DNA from 4 places in the Stenotrophomonas maltophilia group sp. LNF247 genome. Region 1 is predicted to be linked to each of the others. Evidence: predicted binding sites of a transcription regulator. Region 1 holds the regulator's gene; each other region holds the start of a gene.
What was found. The regulator FliA, encoded in region 1, starts transcription of late flagellar genes. The targets are predictions, from matches to a motif close to TAAAGTTTNNCNNNCNNNGGCCGATAA.
Positions count from the first base shown of each region.

Region 2: the regulator FliA is predicted to act here: its motif matches at 1,037-1,063, upstream of ACTXG9_RS12050 (methyl-accepting chemotaxis protein).
Region 3: the regulator FliA is predicted to act here: its motif matches at 1,662-1,688, upstream of ACTXG9_RS16610 (methyl-accepting chemotaxis protein).
Region 4: the regulator FliA is predicted to act here: its motif matches at 930-956, upstream of ACTXG9_RS09595 (methyl-accepting chemotaxis protein).

Region 1 covers NZ_JBSRQL010000001.1:443,711-445,908, forward strand. Annotated here, with positions in the region: gene ACTXG9_RS02095 (MinD/ParA family ATP-binding protein) at 1-717, shown strand, start outside; gene ACTXG9_RS02100 (RNA polymerase sigma factor FliA) at 714-1,457, shown strand; gene cheY (chemotaxis response regulator CheY) at 1,515-1,907, shown strand; gene ACTXG9_RS02110 (protein phosphatase CheZ) at 1,907-2,198, shown strand, end outside.
Region 2 covers NZ_JBSRQL010000010.1:119,773-121,970, reverse strand. Annotated here, with positions in the region: gene ACTXG9_RS12050 (methyl-accepting chemotaxis protein) at 1-1,008, opposite strand, end outside; gene ACTXG9_RS12045 (arylamine N-acetyltransferase family protein) at 1,212-2,051, shown strand; gene ACTXG9_RS12040 (VOC family protein) at 2,117-2,198, opposite strand, start outside.
Region 3 covers NZ_JBSRQL010000019.1:20,160-22,357, reverse strand. Annotated here, with positions in the region: gene ACTXG9_RS16610 (methyl-accepting chemotaxis protein) at 1-1,430, opposite strand, end outside; gene ACTXG9_RS16605 (DUF5694 domain-containing protein) at 2,009-2,198, shown strand, end outside.
Region 4 covers NZ_JBSRQL010000007.1:165,589-167,786, forward strand. Annotated here, with positions in the region: gene ACTXG9_RS09595 (methyl-accepting chemotaxis protein) at 1-810, opposite strand, end outside; gene ACTXG9_RS09600 (NAD-dependent epimerase/dehydratase family protein) at 1,024-1,917, opposite strand; gene ACTXG9_RS09605 (S41 family peptidase) at 2,016-2,198, opposite strand, start outside.

The sequences.
Region 1 (2,198 bases):
ACGCTGCTGCTGGACGCCGACCTGGGCCTGGCCAACATCGACGTGATCCTGGGCTTGAACCCCACCTTTACGCTGGCCGACCTGGTGGCCGGCCGCTGCTCGCTGGACGACGTCATCGTCGAAGGCCCGAACGGCGTGCTGGTGGTCCCGGCCGCTTCCGGCCGCCGCCACATGGCCGAGCTGGCCCCGGCCGAGCATGTCGGCCTGGTCAACGTGTTCTCCGAACTGGAACGCGAGCTGGACATCATGGTGGTCGATACCGCCGCCGGCATCACCGACGGCGTGCTGACCTTCTGCCAGGCCGCGCAGGACACCGTGGTGGTGGTCTGTGACGAACCGGCCTCGATCACCGACGCCTACGCACTGATCAAGGTGCTGTCGCGCGAGCGCGGCGTGGACCGCATCCAGGTGGTGGCCAACATGGTGCGCGACCCCAACGAGGGCCGCGTGCTGTACGAAAAGCTGACCCGCGTGTGCGAGAAGTTCCTCGCCGATGTCTCGCTGAACTACCTGGGCTGCGTGCCGCAGGACGACTGGCTGCGCCTGTCGGTGCAGCGCCAGCAACCGGTGGTGAAGGCCTACCCGTCCAGCCCGGCCGCGCTGGCGATCACCGAGATCGCGCGCCGCACCGCACGCTGGCAGGCGCCGACCGAACCGCGTGGCGGCGTCGAGTTCTTCCTCGAGCGCATTCTCAAGCAGCGCGGGGTGGCCGCATGAAAGGCGCAGCCCAGTACCGGGAGGTCCAGCGCTCGGCGGCCAACGAGGTCATCTCCCAGCACTCGGACCTGGTGCGGCGCATCGCCCACCACCTGGCCGCACGCCTGCCGGCGAGCGTGGAGGTGGACGACCTGATCCAGGCCGGCATGATGGGGCTGATCGAAGCGTCGCGCAGCTACGACGCCGACCAGGGCGCCTCGTTCGAGACCTACGCCTCGATCCGCATCCGCGGTTCGATGATCGACGAGATCCGCCGTGGCGACTGGGTGCCGCGCTCGGTGCATCGCCGCGCACGCGACGCCGCTGCCACCATCCGCCGCCTGGAACAGAGCACCGGCCGTGCCGCCAGCGCCACCGAAGTGGCCGCCGCGATGGAGATGCCGCTGCCCGAATACCTGCGGCTGATGGAAGACGCCGCGCGTGGCCAGGTGCTGAGCCTGGAGTCACGCATCGAGGACCAGGGCGAGCTGGATACCGTCGCCCAGGGCGGCCCGACCCCGCAGCAGGTGCTGGAGCGCGGCGAGTTCGGCCGCGAGCTGGGCAAGGCCATCGGCCACCTGCCCGAGCGCGAACAGCTGGTGCTCTCGCTCTATTACGAGCAGGAACTGAACCTGAAGGAGATCGGCGCGGTGCTCGGCGTGAGCGAGTCGCGGGTCTGCCAGATCCACGGCCAGGCCGTGCTGCGCCTGCGTGGACGATTGAAGATTTTCGAGGCGGCCGACGCCGGCCTGGAAGAGTGAACATGCCCGAGGCGGCTGCCCCCGGCCACCCGGAATGAACAACAAAGGAACTCTGCTTTGAACAAGAACATGCGCATCCTGATCGTCGACGACTTCTCGACCATGCGTCGCATCGTCAAGAACCTGCTGGGCGATCTTGGCTTCACCAATACCGCCGAAGCCGAGGACGGGCATGCCGCGCTGTCGCTGCTGCAGAGCCAGTCGTTCGATTTCGTCGTCACCGACTGGAACATGCCGGTGATGACCGGCATTGAGCTGCTCAAGGCGATCCGCGCCGATGCCAAGCTGAAGACCCTGCCAGTGCTGATGGTCACTGCCGAAGCCAAGCGCGAACAGATCATCGAAGCCGCCCAGAACGGCGTGAACGGCTACATCATCAAGCCCTTCACCGCGCAGACGCTGGAAGAGAAGCTCGGCAAGATCTTCGAACGCCTGGCGGCCAGCGCCTGATGGATACCACGGTCGACAAGAACGCCCTGGCCCTGCGCCTGCAGGAAGCCCTGGACGCACTGGAGTCCGGTGACGAAGCTGCCTGGCGGCAACGCATCGACGGACTGGTCGCGCTGCGCACGCAGCCGATGATGAGCGGCCTGTCGCGGCTGGCCCGCGAGCTGGGACAGGCGCTGGGTGAACTGCCGACCGTGCCCAGCGAGGCCGGTGAGCTGGATGACGCCTGCGCGCGCCTGGACCACGTGGTGGCGATGACCGAACAGGCCACCCACCGTACCCTGGACCTGGCCG
Region 2 (2,198 bases), on a different contig from region 1:
GTCCTGGATCGGCCGGCGCACCGCACGCAGCACCAGCACCAGGCTGGTGATCAGCACGCCGGCCACCAGCAGCAGGGTCAGTGCGAACAGCACGCTCATGGTGCGCGCGCCGGCCTGCTGGCGTGCCTGCGCCCTGGCCAGCGCCGCCACCTGCGCCCGCTGGAATGCGGCCAGTGCAGGCGCTACGTCCGCAGCGGCACCCAGCAGCGACTGCGCTTCCACATCCAGGCCGACACGGGCAGCGGCATACCCCAGCAATGCGGCCTGATACGCCTCCATCCCGGTGCGCAGGGTGTCCTGCACATCCGCAGGCAGGCCCGCCAGCGCGAGGTCGAACGGCAGCTTCTCCTCGCTGGCGCGGTCGGCGTGGGTGGAATCACCGTCGAGCAGCAGCAGTGCCTCCTGCCTTCGCATCTTCTGCAGGGACAGCGCCAGCGCGGGCCGTTGCTGCACATCCACCTGCGCCTGCAGAGTGTCGGCGGCCTGCTGCAGCTGCGCAGCGAGGCCGGCATCACCACGGCCCATCTCGTCGACCCGTTCGAACAGGGCGGCCACACCCTGCGAGAACGCGTCGGCGGCTTCGGTCAGCGCCTGCAGGGCCTTGCGCCGGCCAGCATCCATCGGCATCGCGCGCAGCGCCTGCAGATCGGTCTGCAACGCCTTCTGCGTGGCCAACAGCTGCGCGCGGTCGGCATCATCGAAACTGCGTGCGTACTGGGCCTGCAGGCGACGCGCTTCGGCCACCCGCGTGGACAGACTGGCAGCCAGATCGCTGCCGCGCTGGTAGCTGGCCTGGCTGCGCGCAGCCAGTGCGTTGGCATGGCCAGTCCAGGCGTAGACAGCAGCGATCGCCACCAGGCCCAGGCCGCAGATCCACAGTGTGGCCTTGAGCTTGTTGGCCACGCTGAGCCGATGTGGCTGCAGCCAGCGCAGCAGCCCAGGGGACGCCGAGTGCAACGCAGCAAGGCGCGTGCGCAGGGACCGGAGGTGGGGGACAACGGCCGACATGACAGACTCCAGGCGGAAAGACGCATCTGTATCGGCCTGACTCAGGACAACTTTAGGGCTTTCTTCGTCTGCGTCCCCCCATCGCTGGTGGACGCGGCCTTTGTACCGGGTGCAGGCGACGGAGGCATGACACGGCCGCCGCGCTTGACCTCAACCCCGGTTGGGGGAGCACAGTGGGCATCCCTCCCCCGCCCGGTGTCTCCATGACGACGCTCGATGTCCCCCGCTACCTGCAGCGCCTGCAGCTGGATGCACCGCCACCGCTGACGCTGGCGGGCCTGACCCTGCTGCAGCAGCGCCACAACGCACTGCTGCCGTTCGAAACCCTCAGCTGCCTGCTGCGCGATGCAGTACCGATCGACCTGGACAGCGTGCAGCGCAAGCTGCTCGACGACCGTCGTGGCGGCTACTGCTTCGAACTCAATGGCGGCCTGCTGGCACTGCTGCAGGCGCTGGGCTTCGATGCACAGCCGTTGAGCGCGCGCGTGCTGCTGGCCGCCCAGGACGGCGAACTGACCGCACGCACCCACCTGCTGCTGCGCGTGCAGGTGGACGGCGATGACTGGCTGGTGGATGCCGGTTTCGGCAGCCTGACCCCGACCGTGCCGCTGCGCCTGCATGATCCGCAGCCACAGGCCACGCCGCACGAGCGCTACCTGCTGCGCCGACTGCCTGGCAACGGTGATTTCGTGCTGTCGGCCGAGTCCCACGATGGCTGGCGGGCGATGTATCGGTTCGACCTGCAGGCGCCGGCACCAATCGACAACGTGGTGGGCAACTGGTACGTATGCACCCATCCCGATTCCAGCTTCCCCGGCCAGCTGCGCGCATCGCTGACCGGGCCGGACTGGCGCCGCACGATCGGCAGCGGCAACTACACCGAGTACTGCCCCGGGCAGGCACCGGACAAGCGTCCGCTGCACGATGTGGGCGACGTGCGCGAGGTACTGCAGCAACGCTTCGGCATGCAGTTGCCCGAAGACCCGCGGCTTGACCCGGCGATCAATGACTGGCTGGAGCGCTCGCGCGCCGCAACCTTGTAGCGCCGAGCCCATGCTCGGCTGAGCTTGGGCTGCTGGGTCAACAGCAGCCGAGCATGGGCTCGGCTCTACGCAACCGCGCGCGCCTGCAGCGCAATACGGTTGCCTTCACTGTCGAAGATCTCGGCCACGCGCCAGTCGCCCGCGTCG
Region 3 (2,198 bases), on a different contig from region 1:
TCGGTGGCGACCACGGCGAAGCCACGCCCGTGTTCGCCCGCACGCGCTGCTTCCACCGCCGCGTTCAACGCAAGGATGTTGGTCTGGAAAGCAATGCCGTCGATCACGCCGATGATGTCGACGATGCGCCGCGAGGACGCGTTGATCACGGCCATGGTCTCGACCACTTCGTGCACCACGTTGCCACCGCGGGCAGCGACATCAGCAGCACCACCGGCCAGCTGACTGGCCTGCCGTGCGTTGGTCGCGGTGCGCTGCACGGTCTCGGCCAGGCCCTTCATCGACACCGCAGTCTCCTCCAGCGACGCGGCCTGCTGCTCGGTGCGCTGCGACAGATCGCTGTTGCCCTGCGCGATCTCGGTGGCACCGACGGCGATGGTGTCGGCGGCGAACTTGATCTGGGCGATGATCGCGGCCATCGCCTCCACCAACGAATTCACGCCTTCGCACAGCTCGGCGATCGGCCCGTTCTTGTCGGCAGTGGCCACGCGCCGGGTCAGGTCGCCCTCCTTCGCGGCCGCCACCACTTCACGGGTCTGCGCCACGGCACGTTGCATGGCCTGGTTCTCATGCACCTGCGCGGTGATGTCGGTGGCGTACTTGACCACCTTGAACGGCTTTCCGTTGAGATCCAGGATCGGGTTGTAGGACGCCTGGATCCAGACCTCGCGCCCGCCCTTGCCGAGGCGCCGGTACTGGCCGGCATCGTATTCGCCACGGCCGAGCTTCTCCCAGAACTGGCGATACTCGGCACTGCCACGATACTCGGGCTCGACGAACAGCGAGTGGTGCTGGCCACGCACGTCGTCCAGGCTGTAGCCGGTGGCGGCCAGGAAGTTGTCGTTGGCCGAAAGGATGCGGCCGTCCATGCCGAACTCGATCACCGCCTGCGACTTGTCGATCGCCGCCAGCTGCCCGGCCGAGTCGGCTGCCTGCAGCTTCTGCGCAGTGATGTCGGTGGCGAACTTGACGACCTTGTAAGGCCGCCCCTGCCGGTCCAGCACCGGGTTGTACGAGGCCTGGATCCAGATCTCGCGCTGGCCCTTGCCGAAGCGCCGGTACTGGCCAGCGTCATATTCGCCACGCCCCAGCCGCGCCCAGAACTCGCGGTACTCGGCGCTGCGCGCCTGCTCGGGATCGACGAACAGGGAATGATGCCTGCCCTGGATCTCCTCCAGCCGGTACCCCATCGCCTGCAGGAAATTGTCATTGGCCTGCAGGATGGTTCCGTCGAGCGCGAACTCGATGACGGCCTGCACGCGATGCAGCGCGGCCACCTGCGCTTCCAGCTCGGTGCGGTCGGTCACCGCCTTCTCTGTGCGGGTGCGTTGCTGTGGCGCCAGTACGCCAAGCAGCGCACGCCACGGCGACCAACGGGTATGCAGCTCGGCCGGCGCCTGCGCGCCCGCCGTGAAGCCTGGAATGAGCATTGTCTGATCCTCGGTGTCCGGTAAGCGGTTGTGACCCGACGGGCGGGATGCCCGGCGGCAACATCAGTTGCCAGGGACTACAGGTGCCAACCGGCACCTCTCGAGCGACTGCCAAGAACGTCTGCTGCGGCTGCGATCGGGATCTGGAAGCGGCGGAACACACTGCGCGGACCGCCCATCGGGGGCAGTCTGGGGTCCTGCGGCGGGTAACTGGAGCGGGATCCAGAGGGAGTATCGGCGATGCCGTCGGCCGCTTTAGCGGCATTCCGCGACGTCCGTCGCAACTCCGTCCATTACAGGCGGAATGCGGTGGACGATTGCCGTGTACTTCACACCTTTCTCACGTGCCTCCGCCTTCACACCGAGGCATTGGGCCAATGAACGGCTGGACCGGATCCGTTCCGCCACCGGTTGGCGGAACGCTGTACAGCGCAGGCGCCGGGAGGCAGCCGACCACATCGCCCACACAAGGATGCAGCTCAAGGAAAAAAGGTTTACATGACCGATGCGGGGTTCGCCCGCAGGGGAAAACGACCAGCATGAAGGTCCCGCAGGATGCTCATCTACATGGAGATCGCATGTCCCCTCGCTTTGCCAGCCTTCTTCTCCTGGCCCTATGCAGCAGCAATGCGCTGGCCACCGGCATCGCCTATCGACCGGCCTTCCACCCGGACCAGCTGAAGGGACCGCCCGCAGGACGCCCGAACGAAGTGCTGGTGCTGGGCAGCCCACACCTGTCCAGCCTGCCGGAGACCTTCACGCCGGCGA
Region 4 (2,198 bases), on a different contig from region 1:
CATGCTGCGGGTCTGCGCGTCGCTGCGCGGCTTGCCGATCTCGGCGGCATTGGCCGAGGCCAGCACCACACCCTTCGGCGACAGCAGTTCGACACGACCGGCCCCCATCGGCTTCAGCGTGGCCAGGTGCTTCTGCAACGCCGCCAGCGAGAAGTCCACGGTGAACACGCCCAGGAATCTGCCGTTCTCGATGATCGGCGTGCTCAGGGTGCTCATGAGCACCTTCTGGCCGGCGATGTCATAGGCGTAGGGTTCGCTGACCTTGGGCAGCTTGTCACGGCTGGGCCCCATGTACCAGTCGCCCGATCCGCTGGCGGTCTCGGTGTAATCGGTCATCACCGACTGCTGCGGCTTGCCGTCCTGCCAGGCCCAGTAGCTCATGTAACGGCCGGTGGCATCGTGAGCTTCGCTATTGACGAACTCCGCATCCTTGCCGTCGAAGGCATCGGCCTCCCACATGGTGCTCTTGCCGAGCCATTGCGGATGAGCACGCAGCTGTTCGCCGAGCACCGCCGCCAGGCTGGCGCGGTCGGGCACGTCGCCACGGGCACGCTGGGCCAGCACGCTTTCAACCATGGCATCGTTGCTGGCAAAGGCGGTGCCCAGGTCAGCCGCCACCTGGCGCGCCTCGGCGTTGGCCTCGCTGGTCATGGTCTGGCGCGAGGCGCTGATCAGACTGGCGCTGGCCTGCCGGTAGATCAGGAACGCGGTCAGGCCGAAGCACAGCAGCGCGATCACAGCGGTGCCCAGCATCAGCTTGTGGGCGATGCTGCCCGGGCGTTGGGCAGTGGCGGAGCGGGAAGAAGGCATGGGAGGGTCCGCAAGGCAATTCAGGACGACCGGCGTCACGAGGACACCGCGCAGGCGCGCGATCCGTCGCGCAGGCCACCGGCCGCCGGGCCGCGCCCGGTGCACGAGGCACACCGGGTTTAGCGGCCGGCCGCCATCGAGATTGAGGCCAGCGGCCTGCACATTCCTGAACCTGCTCAGGGTGGGCTCGGTGCCCCGCCCCCTGCGACCATCTCATTCGGCGACCCGATCCTTGATCCACTCCGCCCTTGGCAGCACCTCAATGCTGCCGGCGGCGTACTGCTGCAGCACGTCGTCCGGGCCGAAGCGCGGCTGCCAGCCCAGCACGCTGCGCAGGCGGGCACTGTCGTAGACGCGATCGATGCTCAACGGCAGCGGCCAGCCCCGTCGTTCGAACTCGGCCAGCAGCTGTGGCGCGCGGCGTGCCAGCACGCTGCGCGGGTGGGTGGCCAGCTCCAGGCAATCCTCACGCCGGAACGGCGTTGGAGCGCACGCGATGTAACGCGCGAAAGCGGCACCTTCGTCCAGCAGCAGTGCAGCATGCGCGCTGGCTACATCACGTGCGTCGATACCGCGGTGCAGGCGGAACATCGCCATGCGTTCGGGCGGCTCGGGGAAGCAGCGGGCCATACGCAGCACGCGCACGCTGAAGGCCGGCGCCGCAGCGGCTTCGGCCAGTGCTTCGGCCTGCAGCTTGGTGCGGTGGTAGATCGTGCGCGGCAACGGCTCGGTGTCTTCATCGATCCAACGGCAGCCACCGGCGACCACGGCGTGGCCGTACAGCGCGGTTGTACTGGTCAGCACGAATCGCCGCGCCCCGGCTTCGCGTGCGGCCTGCAGCAGGTGCGCGGTCGCCTCCACGTTGATCTGGTGGAACACCCCGTCCGGCACCAGGCCGACGTGGGGTGCGTGCAGGGCGGCGGTATGGATCACCGCGTCAACGCCCTGCACCGCCCGTGCGACAGCCTGGTGATCGGTGACATCGGCAATGATGCGGGTGGTGGCGAATGGGCTGCGATCCAGCCCCACCACTTCGTGGGAGGCCGCCAATGCGCCGAAGATCGCGCGCCCGATCCGCCCGGAACTGCCGGTCAGCAGAATCTTCATTGAGTCCATTCACTCGAAGCGCCCGGGAACTACCGGGATGCCTCGATTCTAGGCACGCTGCATGTCGTCTGCGATAGGGCGCAATTGCAATTGTGCGTTCATTCCCGCGAGGCCGATCGGGCCAGCAGCTGCCGCGCGACGAACAGCGGATCGTCACCGCCTGCCGCGTCGGGCGTGACACCGGTGCGTTCCCAGTTGGTTCCGGTATGTAGATTGATCGGCTGCCGATCGGGAATGCTGATCTGATAGCCATCCGGCAGCAGCACAGGATCATCGACCAT